2 regions of the Streptosporangium sp. NPDC023825 genome follow, and region 2 is predicted to be linked to the other one. Evidence: riboswitches for the same ligand, from Rfam matches in the RefSeq annotation. Region 2 holds a riboswitch; the other holds the start of a gene.
The links. Region 2 has a riboswitch for cobalamin ahead of AB0G15_RS23550 (ribonucleoside-diphosphate reductase subunit alpha). Riboswitches for the same ligand answer to the same signal wherever they lie in the genome.

Region 1 (4,187 bases), on a different contig from region 2:
AGCACTCCCCCGACGCGGGGGGAGACCGCGTTGAGGATCAGCGCGAGTTTCAGGTCCTCCAGCCCCACGATCGCGGTGAAGGGATAGCGGGAGTCACGCACCTTCGGGATCTCCTGTCCGTCTCGTCGAATCAAAGGGTCGCCGGGCGCTCGAACCGTCATGGCAAGTAACTGAGCCGCCAGCGCCCGCCGCGCCCGGTGAGCGTCACGCGGGCCAGCGGCGCGACGTCGACGCGCCAGAAGGCCTGGGCGGGGGCGCCGAGGGCGTGGACGACCGCGGCGCGGATGACCGCCGGGTGGGTGACCGCGACGGTCCTGCCGGGGGCGCGGACGGCGAGCCAGCCGGACACCCTGGCCAGGAGCGCGGTGACCGGCTCCCCGCCGTGCGGCGCCGCGCCGGGGTCGCCGAGCCAGGAGGCGAGCGCCTCGGGTTCCGCGGCCTCGACCTCGCCGAGCGTCATCCCGCTCCAGCGGCCGTAGTCGCAGTCGGCCAGCAGCGGGTCGTGCTCGGCCCGCAGGCCGAGCGCCGCCGCCGTCTGGACGCAGCGCAGCTCGGCGGGGCAGGCCGCGGGACCCGGGCCGAGGTCCCGCGCCATCCCCTCGGCCCGGCGCAGGCCGGGTTCGTCGAGTGGTTCGTCACCCGGGAACGCGGCCCGTACCGTCGCCGAGGTGGAGGCGTGGCAGACCAGGAGCAGGCGGGTGACCCCCGAGGGGGTCGTCACACCGGGCCGCGCCCGCGGGCGGCGAAGGCGAACAGCGCGCCGACGCCGGCCCAGAAGACCACCTGGGTCCCCATGGAGGCGACCCGGAAGTCCCACAGGAGGTCGGCGGGGAAGCCCCGGGGCACCTCCGAGATCTCCGGCAGGAGGATCCAGGCCGCGACGACGGGGACCAGGAGGGTGGCGCCCGCCGACAGCCAGCGCACCCACGGTTCGCTCCGCGAGGCGTAGCGGTAGGCGGCGACCGCGGCGGCGACGGCGAGGATCCCGATGACCACCGCGACCAGGTACAGCACGGTGCGCTGGTCGATGGTCTCCGGGTCACCGACGGCCGGCGGGTTGGCGGGGTACTTCACGAAGGGGATGAGGACCACGGAGGTGAACGCGGCGGCGGCGAGGGTGACCGCGAGCACCGGTTCCGAGCGGGGGCCCGCCCGGCCGCGTACGGCCGCGTAGACGAGGGAGAACAGGCCCCCGACCGCCAGGCCGTACAGGCCGAGGGCGAGGAAGAGCCCGAAGCGCTGCCCGTCCCTGCTGACCAGGGCCTCCTCCTCGTCGTGGGAGTGGGCGGCGGTCCCGGTGTCGTCGTGTGGTCCGGCCGGGGCGGCGGCCGCGGCCGCCTCCTCCAGCGCGATGGCCTGGTCGATGCGAGGTTCGCCGACGGTGTAGGCGAAGACGGCCGCGAGCAGCCCTGCGAGCAGTCCGACGACGAGGCCCCGGACGATGAGTTTGGTGATCACCTGTGGCTCAGTGGCACGGCACGCCGAGCAGGTGACGCCCGTCGTGCATGAGTTCGTGCAGGTAGTTCCCCGCCTGTGAGATCGCTCCCTGGTCGAAGGTGACCAGGTAGGCGAGGAGCAGCAGCACCGGTACGGCGAGCAGCCAGCGGGTGAGCGAGGGCCATGGGATGGGCTGGGTGTGCGGTGCCGAGATCTGGCTCACGGCTACCTCCTCCGGGATTGACGCGTCCCTTTTCGTAGGTCGGTGGCGGCCGAGTGTGACCTGGCTTCCGGCTCCTGGGAGCCGGTTACAGTGGCGCGACCGCACCGGAGTTTCACCGGATTTCCCTCGCACCGCCACAAAACACCCGGAACGTATCCCGGTTCTCTGTCCCCCGTCAATCCGGGTGTCCGGTTTGACGGGCTCCGGCCGTCACGGGGTGCGGGCATGACGAGGGGGGAGGCGGCCCGGCCGGACCGCCTCCCCCCTCGCGTGAGTCACTGCTCGCCGGTCAGCGCCGTCACCAGCTCCGCGGCGGTACGGCAGCGGTCGAACAGCTCGCCCACGTGTGCCTTGGTGCCGCGCAGCGGCTCAAGGGTGGGGACGCGCTGCAGCGACTCGCGGCCGGGGATGTCGAAGATGACCGAGTCCCAGGAGGCCGCGGCCACCGACTCGCTGTACTGGCTCAGGCAGCGGCCGCGAAAGTAGGCCCGGGTGTCGTTGGGCGGCACCTCGATGGCCCGCTGGACCTCTTCCTCGGTGACCAGGCGCTGCATGCGGCCCCGTGCGACCAGCCGGTTGTAGAGCCCCCGGTCGGGACGGATGTCGGAGTACTGGAGGTCGACGAGCTGCAGGCGCGGATGCGACCAGGGCAGGCCGTCACGGGTGCGGTAGCCCTCCAGGAGCTCCAGCTTGGCCACCCAGTCGAGCTCCCCGGACAGCTGCATCGGGTCCTCCGCCAGACGGGTGAGGACCGACTCCCAGCGCTCGAGGATGTCCTTGGTGGGCTCGTCCAGGCCGTTGGCGCTGCGCTCCTCGGCGTACTTGCGGGCGAGCTCCAGGTACTCCATCTGCAGCTGCACCGCCGTCAGCCTGCGGCCGTCGCGCATGGAGATCTCGTACTTGAGCGTGGGGTCGTGCGAGACCGCGCGCAGGGCCTGGACGGGGTTGTCCACGGCCAGGTCGCGGGTGAAGTAGTTGTCCTCGATCATGGCCAGGACGAGCGCGGTCGACCCCAGCTTCAGGTAGGTCGAGATCTCCGACATGTTGGCGTCGCCGATGATGACGTGCAGGCGGCGGTATTTCTCCGGGTCGGCGTGGGGCTCGTCCCGGGTGTTGATGATCGGCCGCTTGAGCGTCGTCTCCAGGCCCACCTCGACCTCGAAGAAGTCGGCCCGCTGGCTGATCTGGAAGCCCTCGCCCCGGGAGTCCTGGCCGATGCCGACCTTGCCCGCGCCGGTGACGACCTGCCGGGAGACGAAGAACGGCGTCAGGTGCCTGACGATGTCGGCGAACGAGGTGGCCCGGCGCATGAGGTAGTTCTCGTGACAGCCGTAGGAGGCGCCCTTGTTGTCGGTGTTGTTCTTGTAGAGCTGGATCGGGGCGTTGGCCGGCATCGCCGAGGCGCGGACCGCCGCGTCGTGCATCACCCGCTCGCCCGCCTTGTCCCAGATCACCGCCGCCCGGGGATTGGTGCACTCGGGCGTGGAGTATTCGGGGTGGGCGTGGTCGACGTACAGCCGGGCCCCGTTCGTGAGGATCACGTTCGCCAGGCCGAGGTCCTCGTCGGTCAGCTGGCTCTGGTCGGCCACTTCCCGCGCGAGGTCGAACCCCCGTGCGTCCCGCAGCGGGTTCTCCTCCTCGAAGTCCCATCGCGCGCGCCGAGCCCTCGCGGCCGAGGCCGCCAGATAGGCGTTCACGACCTGAGAGGAGGTCACCATCGCGTTGGCCCCCGGCTGTCCGGGCACGGAGATGCCGTACTCGGTCTCGATGCCCATCACCCGCCGTACCGTCATGCGCACCCTCTGTTCGTCAGGGACTGATTCTCTCCGTGGTATCTATTCCCGACCCTAGACCCTTCACTATGCCCGGTGGTCGGACAGTTATGGCACCGAAGCCTTTTCGCCCGTTGCGAGGGGGATCGAGGAGAGCGCGGGGAGCTGTGACGGGGACGGGGATGCGGCCCTTCTCCGCCTCCTGGACTTGACGAACTCCTGAAGCGGACGCTCGGCCAACCGGTACACCAGGTAGGAGAACGCCATCGCGGCCAGCACGGTGACCAGCGCGGTCAGCGGGGGCGGCAGCACGTCCCGCAGGGCGGGGACGATCAGGACCGCGGCCGGGGTGTGGAACAGGTAGAGCGGGTAGGTGAGCGCGCCCAGGACGACCAGGCCGCGCCAGCGCAGCCACCCCAGCCAGCCGAGCGCCACCATCGCCATGAGCACGTAGAAGCCGATCACGGTGGCGGCCACGGCCCACTCGGGCACGGGCATCGCGGCGTAGCCGACGTTCTCGATCCGCCCGGCCACCCGGTCGATCGCCGCGTTCACGGCCAGGCCGCCGCTGATCCCGGCGAGGCACCACAGGACGAGCCTGGGGCCGAACTTCGTCATCAGGAAGAACGCCATGCCGCCGACGAAGTACGCCGCGTACTTGGGCATGACCACCAGGTCGACCCAGGCCTCGTCGCTCCCGGTGAAGAACCCGGCCGCCAGCAGCCAGACGCCCATGAAGGCCAGGCAGCGGTTGA
Region 2 (4,187 bases):
AGCGCCTTCTGCGGCAGCTCCCAGGCGGTCCGGTAGAGCGCCTTCAGGTCGGCGGGGATCTCCGGGATGTCCTGGACGGAGCCGTCGGCGCGCTTGATCGCGTCACGGATCAGCGGGGTCCACAGGCCGCGGGCCTGCAGGTCGCGGACGAGATAGCGGTTGACCTGGAGGAACTCCCCCGAGAGGGTCTCGCGCTTGAAGACGTTGGATACCTGCGGCTCGATGCACTCGTAGCAGCCCGCGATGGAGGCGATCGTGGCCGTCGGCGCGATCGCGATCATCAGCGAGTTGCGCAGGCCGGTCCCGGCGATCCGCTCCCTGAGCTCGGCCCACTCCGCGGATCCCGCCGCCCCGTAGTGGTCGGGGTGCAGCACCCCGGCGGCGGCCCTGGTCTCCTCGTACGAGGGGTGGCGGCCCCGCTCCACGGCCAGGTCGGAGGAGGTCCGGTAGGCGGCGAGCGCGATCTCCTCGGAGATCCTGGTGGACAGCTCCAGGGCTCGCGGCGAGTCGAACGGCAGCCGCAGCGCGAACAGCACGTCGGCCAGGCCCATCACGCCGAGCCCGATCGGGCGCCACTTCCGGTTGGCCGCCTCCGCCTCGGGGGTCGGGTAGAAGCCCAGGTCGATGGTGCGGTCGAGGAACCGCACGGCGGTACGGACGGTCGCGCGCAGCCGGGCCCAGTCGATCCCGTCCTCGGAGGAACCCTCGGTCAGGTGGGCGGCGAGGTTGATCGAGCCGAGGTTGCAGACGGCGGTCTCCGCGTCGCCGGTGACCTCGAGGATCTCGGTGCAGAGGTTCGACAGGTGGATGACGTTTTCCGGCCTGGCCGTCTGGTTGGAGGTCCGGTTGGCCGCGTCCTTGAAGGTCATCCAGCCGTTGCCGGTCTGGGCGAGCGTGCGCATCATCCGCCCGTACAGGGTGCGGGCGGGGATCTGCCGGGTGAAGCGGCCCTCGGCCTCGGCGGCCCGGTAGGCGTCGTCGAACGCGTCGCCGTACAGGTCGGTGAGGTGCGGGACCTCCTTGGGGTCGAACAGCGACCAGACGCCGTCGGCCTCGACCCGGCGCATGAACTCGTCGGGGATCCAGTTGGCCAGGTTCAGGTTGTGCGTGCGGCGGGCCTCCTCACCGGTGTTGTCGCGCAGTTCCAGGAACTCCTCGACGTCGGCGTGCCAGGGCTCCAGGTAGACGCAGGCCGCGCCCTTGCGCCGGCCGCCCTGGTTGACCGCGGCCACGCTGGAGTCGAGCGTGCGCAGCCAGGGCACGATGCCGTTGGAGTGGCCGTTGGTGCCGCGGATCAGCGAGCCCCGCGAGCGGACCCTGGTCCAGGCGATGCCGATGCCCCCCGCGTACTTCGACAGCCGCGCGACCTGCCCGTAGCGCTCGTAGATGGACTCCAGCTCGTCGCGGGGCGAGTCGAGCAGGAAGCACGAGGAGAGCTGGGGCCTGCGGGAGCCGGAGTTGAACAGCGTGGGCGAGCTGGGCAGGTAGGACAGGGTGGCCATGAGCGCGTACAGCTCGGCGGCCTCCTCGACGGTCTCGGACAGGCCGCAGGCCACCCGCAGGAAGAAGTGCTGCGGGCGCTCCAGGACCTTGCGGGTCCTCGGGTGGCGCAGCAGGTAGCGGTCGTAGACGGTACGCAGCCCGAAGTACTCGAACCTGGCGTCGGCCCCAGGGTCGGCCAGCGCGTCCAGCACCCCGGCGTGGGCGGCCACGAACTCCGCGAGCCCGTCCTGGATCAGCCCCGCCTCGTGGGTCGCGGCGATGGACTCGGAGAAGTCGCGGACGCCGTGCTCGGCGGCCTCGTCGGCGATCAGCTCGGCCAGCATCGCGGCGGCGACCCTGGAGTTCCCGGGATCGGTGATCACCCGGGCGGCCGCCTCGTCGATGGCGAGCCTGCGGTCGTCCGACGCGTTCCCCGCCGTGGTACCCGCCGCGGTCTCCGCCAATGCCTGTGTCACGTAGTGCCCCTCGCTCGATCGGACTTCCCCGTACGGCTTCGCCGGATGGGCACGCGTCCGCGAGCGATCCCGGGCACGCCGGATCGCCTCGTTCCGCGGACCCTCCCACGAGGCCCTGGACGTTCACGTCACCGGCAGGTCTTCGGACTCACGGGCGCATCGCACATGCCTACCGGCCGTCGCTTCCCAGGCATGGTTCACCCAGTGCTCAATGACGGCTTTCGTTCCCGTTCACCGCTGCGGGGCAGTCCCGGAATCTCACCGGGTTCCCTCTTGCCTCGCCCCTCGCGGGGCGAACCAGCAACGAGCAGGATCCTACATCTAGGGGCGTCGGACGCAACTACCCCAACAGGTTGTGTCGGAGGACTTCAACAGTCCGAGCTCGTGAAGCACGCCGCGAGTGCGGCCCGTCTCGGTGGAGAGCCACTGGCGGAACTCGTCGCCGCTGAGGTAGACCCGGCTCCAGCCACGGGACGCGCACAGGGCACGCCAGCGCGGCGCGGCGTCGATCCTGTCACACAGGGCGATAGCGGCGTCCCGGTCCCCCGGGCTCATGCCCTTGGGGCCCAGCAGGCCGCACCAGTCGCTGTACTCCAGGCGGACGTCGACCTCCAGGAGCGTCGGCGCGTCGATCCCGTCGATCCGGCCGCCGGAGGAGACCACCAGGGGCCGCAGGCGGCCCGCGGCGATCTCGGGCCGCAGGGCGCGCGCCGACCCCAGCAGGGCCGCCACCCGGCCGACGTGGAGCGCCTCGGCGGCGTCCTCGGGGGCGAGGAATCCGGCGTACTCCAGCAGCCGGGTGTCCACCCCCAGGCACTTGCCGATCATGCCGTAGAGCACGTGGTCGGAGCCGCCCTCCGACCGGCCTCCGACCGTCAGCCCCGCCGGGTCGTGCCGCAGCCGCGCGACGAAGTCCTCGAAGGTACGCAGGCGGGAGCCGGAGGGGACCACCAGGACCGCCCAGTCGCCGACCAGGCGGGCGACGGGGGTGGCGGCGCTCACCACGGCCGCGGTGTTGGCGATCTCCGCGGCGGCCACCATCGGCATCGCGGTGACGAGCAGCCTGCCCTCGCGCGCGAAGGGTCCGCGGAAGGCGCCGAACGCGTCGCGCGGCGCGGAGCCCAGGGCCCCCGCCCGCTCGACGGCCATCGCGGTACGCGCCAGTCCCGACTGGACCAGAACGGTCGCCAGCCTGCCCGCGATCCCGTCCCAGCCGTGGCCGTCGGCGGTCGGCTCGAGAAGGAACAGGCGCCTCACCCCCGGGTCGGCGCCGCCGTCCGCCCCGCACCCCGCGGCGACCGCGGCTCCCGCCGCCAGTGCGAAAAACCCCCTACGGCGCATAAGCGCCCCTTCCCCCAAGAACCCCCTATACCATAGGTTACTTTCCCCTCACTTTCTGTGATGAAGTGGGGTATGCCGGAACTTCCGGTGATCCACATTCGGACACGGGCCACCGGAAAAGACGCTGTGAATCCGGGTACCGGAGACGATCGTCTCGCGAGGGCTCCGGGGAACGCCCCCGCCCCCGGCAGGCCGGGGACGGGGGCGCGGAGGCGGGGACGGAAGGGGCCGTGGTTTCACTCCACCGTGACGCTCTTGGCCAGGTTCCTCGGCTTGTCGACGTCCCGGCCCAGCGCCACAGCGGCGTGGTAGGCGAAGAGCTGGAGCGGGATCGACAGCAGGATCGGGTCCAGCTCGGTCTCGTTCTTGGGCACCACGACGCAGTCGTCGGCCAGCTTGGGGTCGGCCGTGCGATGGCCCACCATGAGCACCCGGCCGCCCCGGGCGCGGATCTCGCCCAGCGTGGTGAGGTTCTTGTCCAGCAGCTCGTCGTCGGGGACGATCGCCACCGTCGGCATGTCCGGGCCGATCAGCGCCAGCGGCCCGTGCTTGAGCTCGCTGGCCGGGTACGCCTCGGCGTGCACGTACGAGATCTCCTTGAGCTTCTGCGCGCCCTCGCGGGCCACCGGGTAACCCCTGACCCGGCCCACGAACATCATGCTCGGCGACTCGGCGTACCTGCCCGCCAGCTCCTTGATCTGCGGCTCCAGCGCCAGGATCTCCTTGATCTGGTCCGGCAGCCTCCGCAGGCCGTCGCAGATCCTGCGGCCGTCGGCGGGAGACAGGTCACGCACCCGGCCCAGGTGCAGCGCGAGCAGCGCGAAGGCCACGGCGGTCGAGGTGAACGCCTTGGTGCTCGCCACCGAGACCTCGGGACCCGCGTGCAGG

Region 1: it holds a riboswitch for cobalamin, as region 2 does, so the genes downstream of both, AB0G15_RS07705 (CbtB domain-containing protein) here and AB0G15_RS23550 (ribonucleoside-diphosphate reductase subunit alpha) in region 2, are expected to answer to the same signal.

The regions. Positions count from the first base shown of each region.
Region 1 covers NZ_JBFAAE010000006.1:38,575-42,761, forward strand. Annotated here, with positions in the region: gene AB0G15_RS07690 (VWA domain-containing protein) at 1-101, opposite strand, end outside; gene AB0G15_RS07695 (histidine phosphatase family protein) at 158-721, opposite strand; gene AB0G15_RS07700 (CbtA family protein) at 718-1,458, opposite strand; gene AB0G15_RS07705 (CbtB domain-containing protein) at 1,466-1,660, opposite strand; cobalamin riboswitch at 1,695-1,824, opposite strand; gene dop (depupylase/deamidase Dop) at 1,936-3,453, opposite strand; gene AB0G15_RS07715 (acyltransferase) at 3,541-4,187, opposite strand, start outside.
Region 2 covers NZ_JBFAAE010000027.1:85,022-89,208, forward strand. Annotated here, with positions in the region: gene AB0G15_RS23550 (ribonucleoside-diphosphate reductase subunit alpha) at 1-1,958, opposite strand, end outside; cobalamin riboswitch at 2,074-2,275, opposite strand; gene AB0G15_RS23555 (tripartite tricarboxylate transporter substrate-binding protein) at 2,280-3,299, opposite strand; gene glmS (glutamine--fructose-6-phosphate transaminase (isomerizing)) at 3,536-4,187, opposite strand, start outside.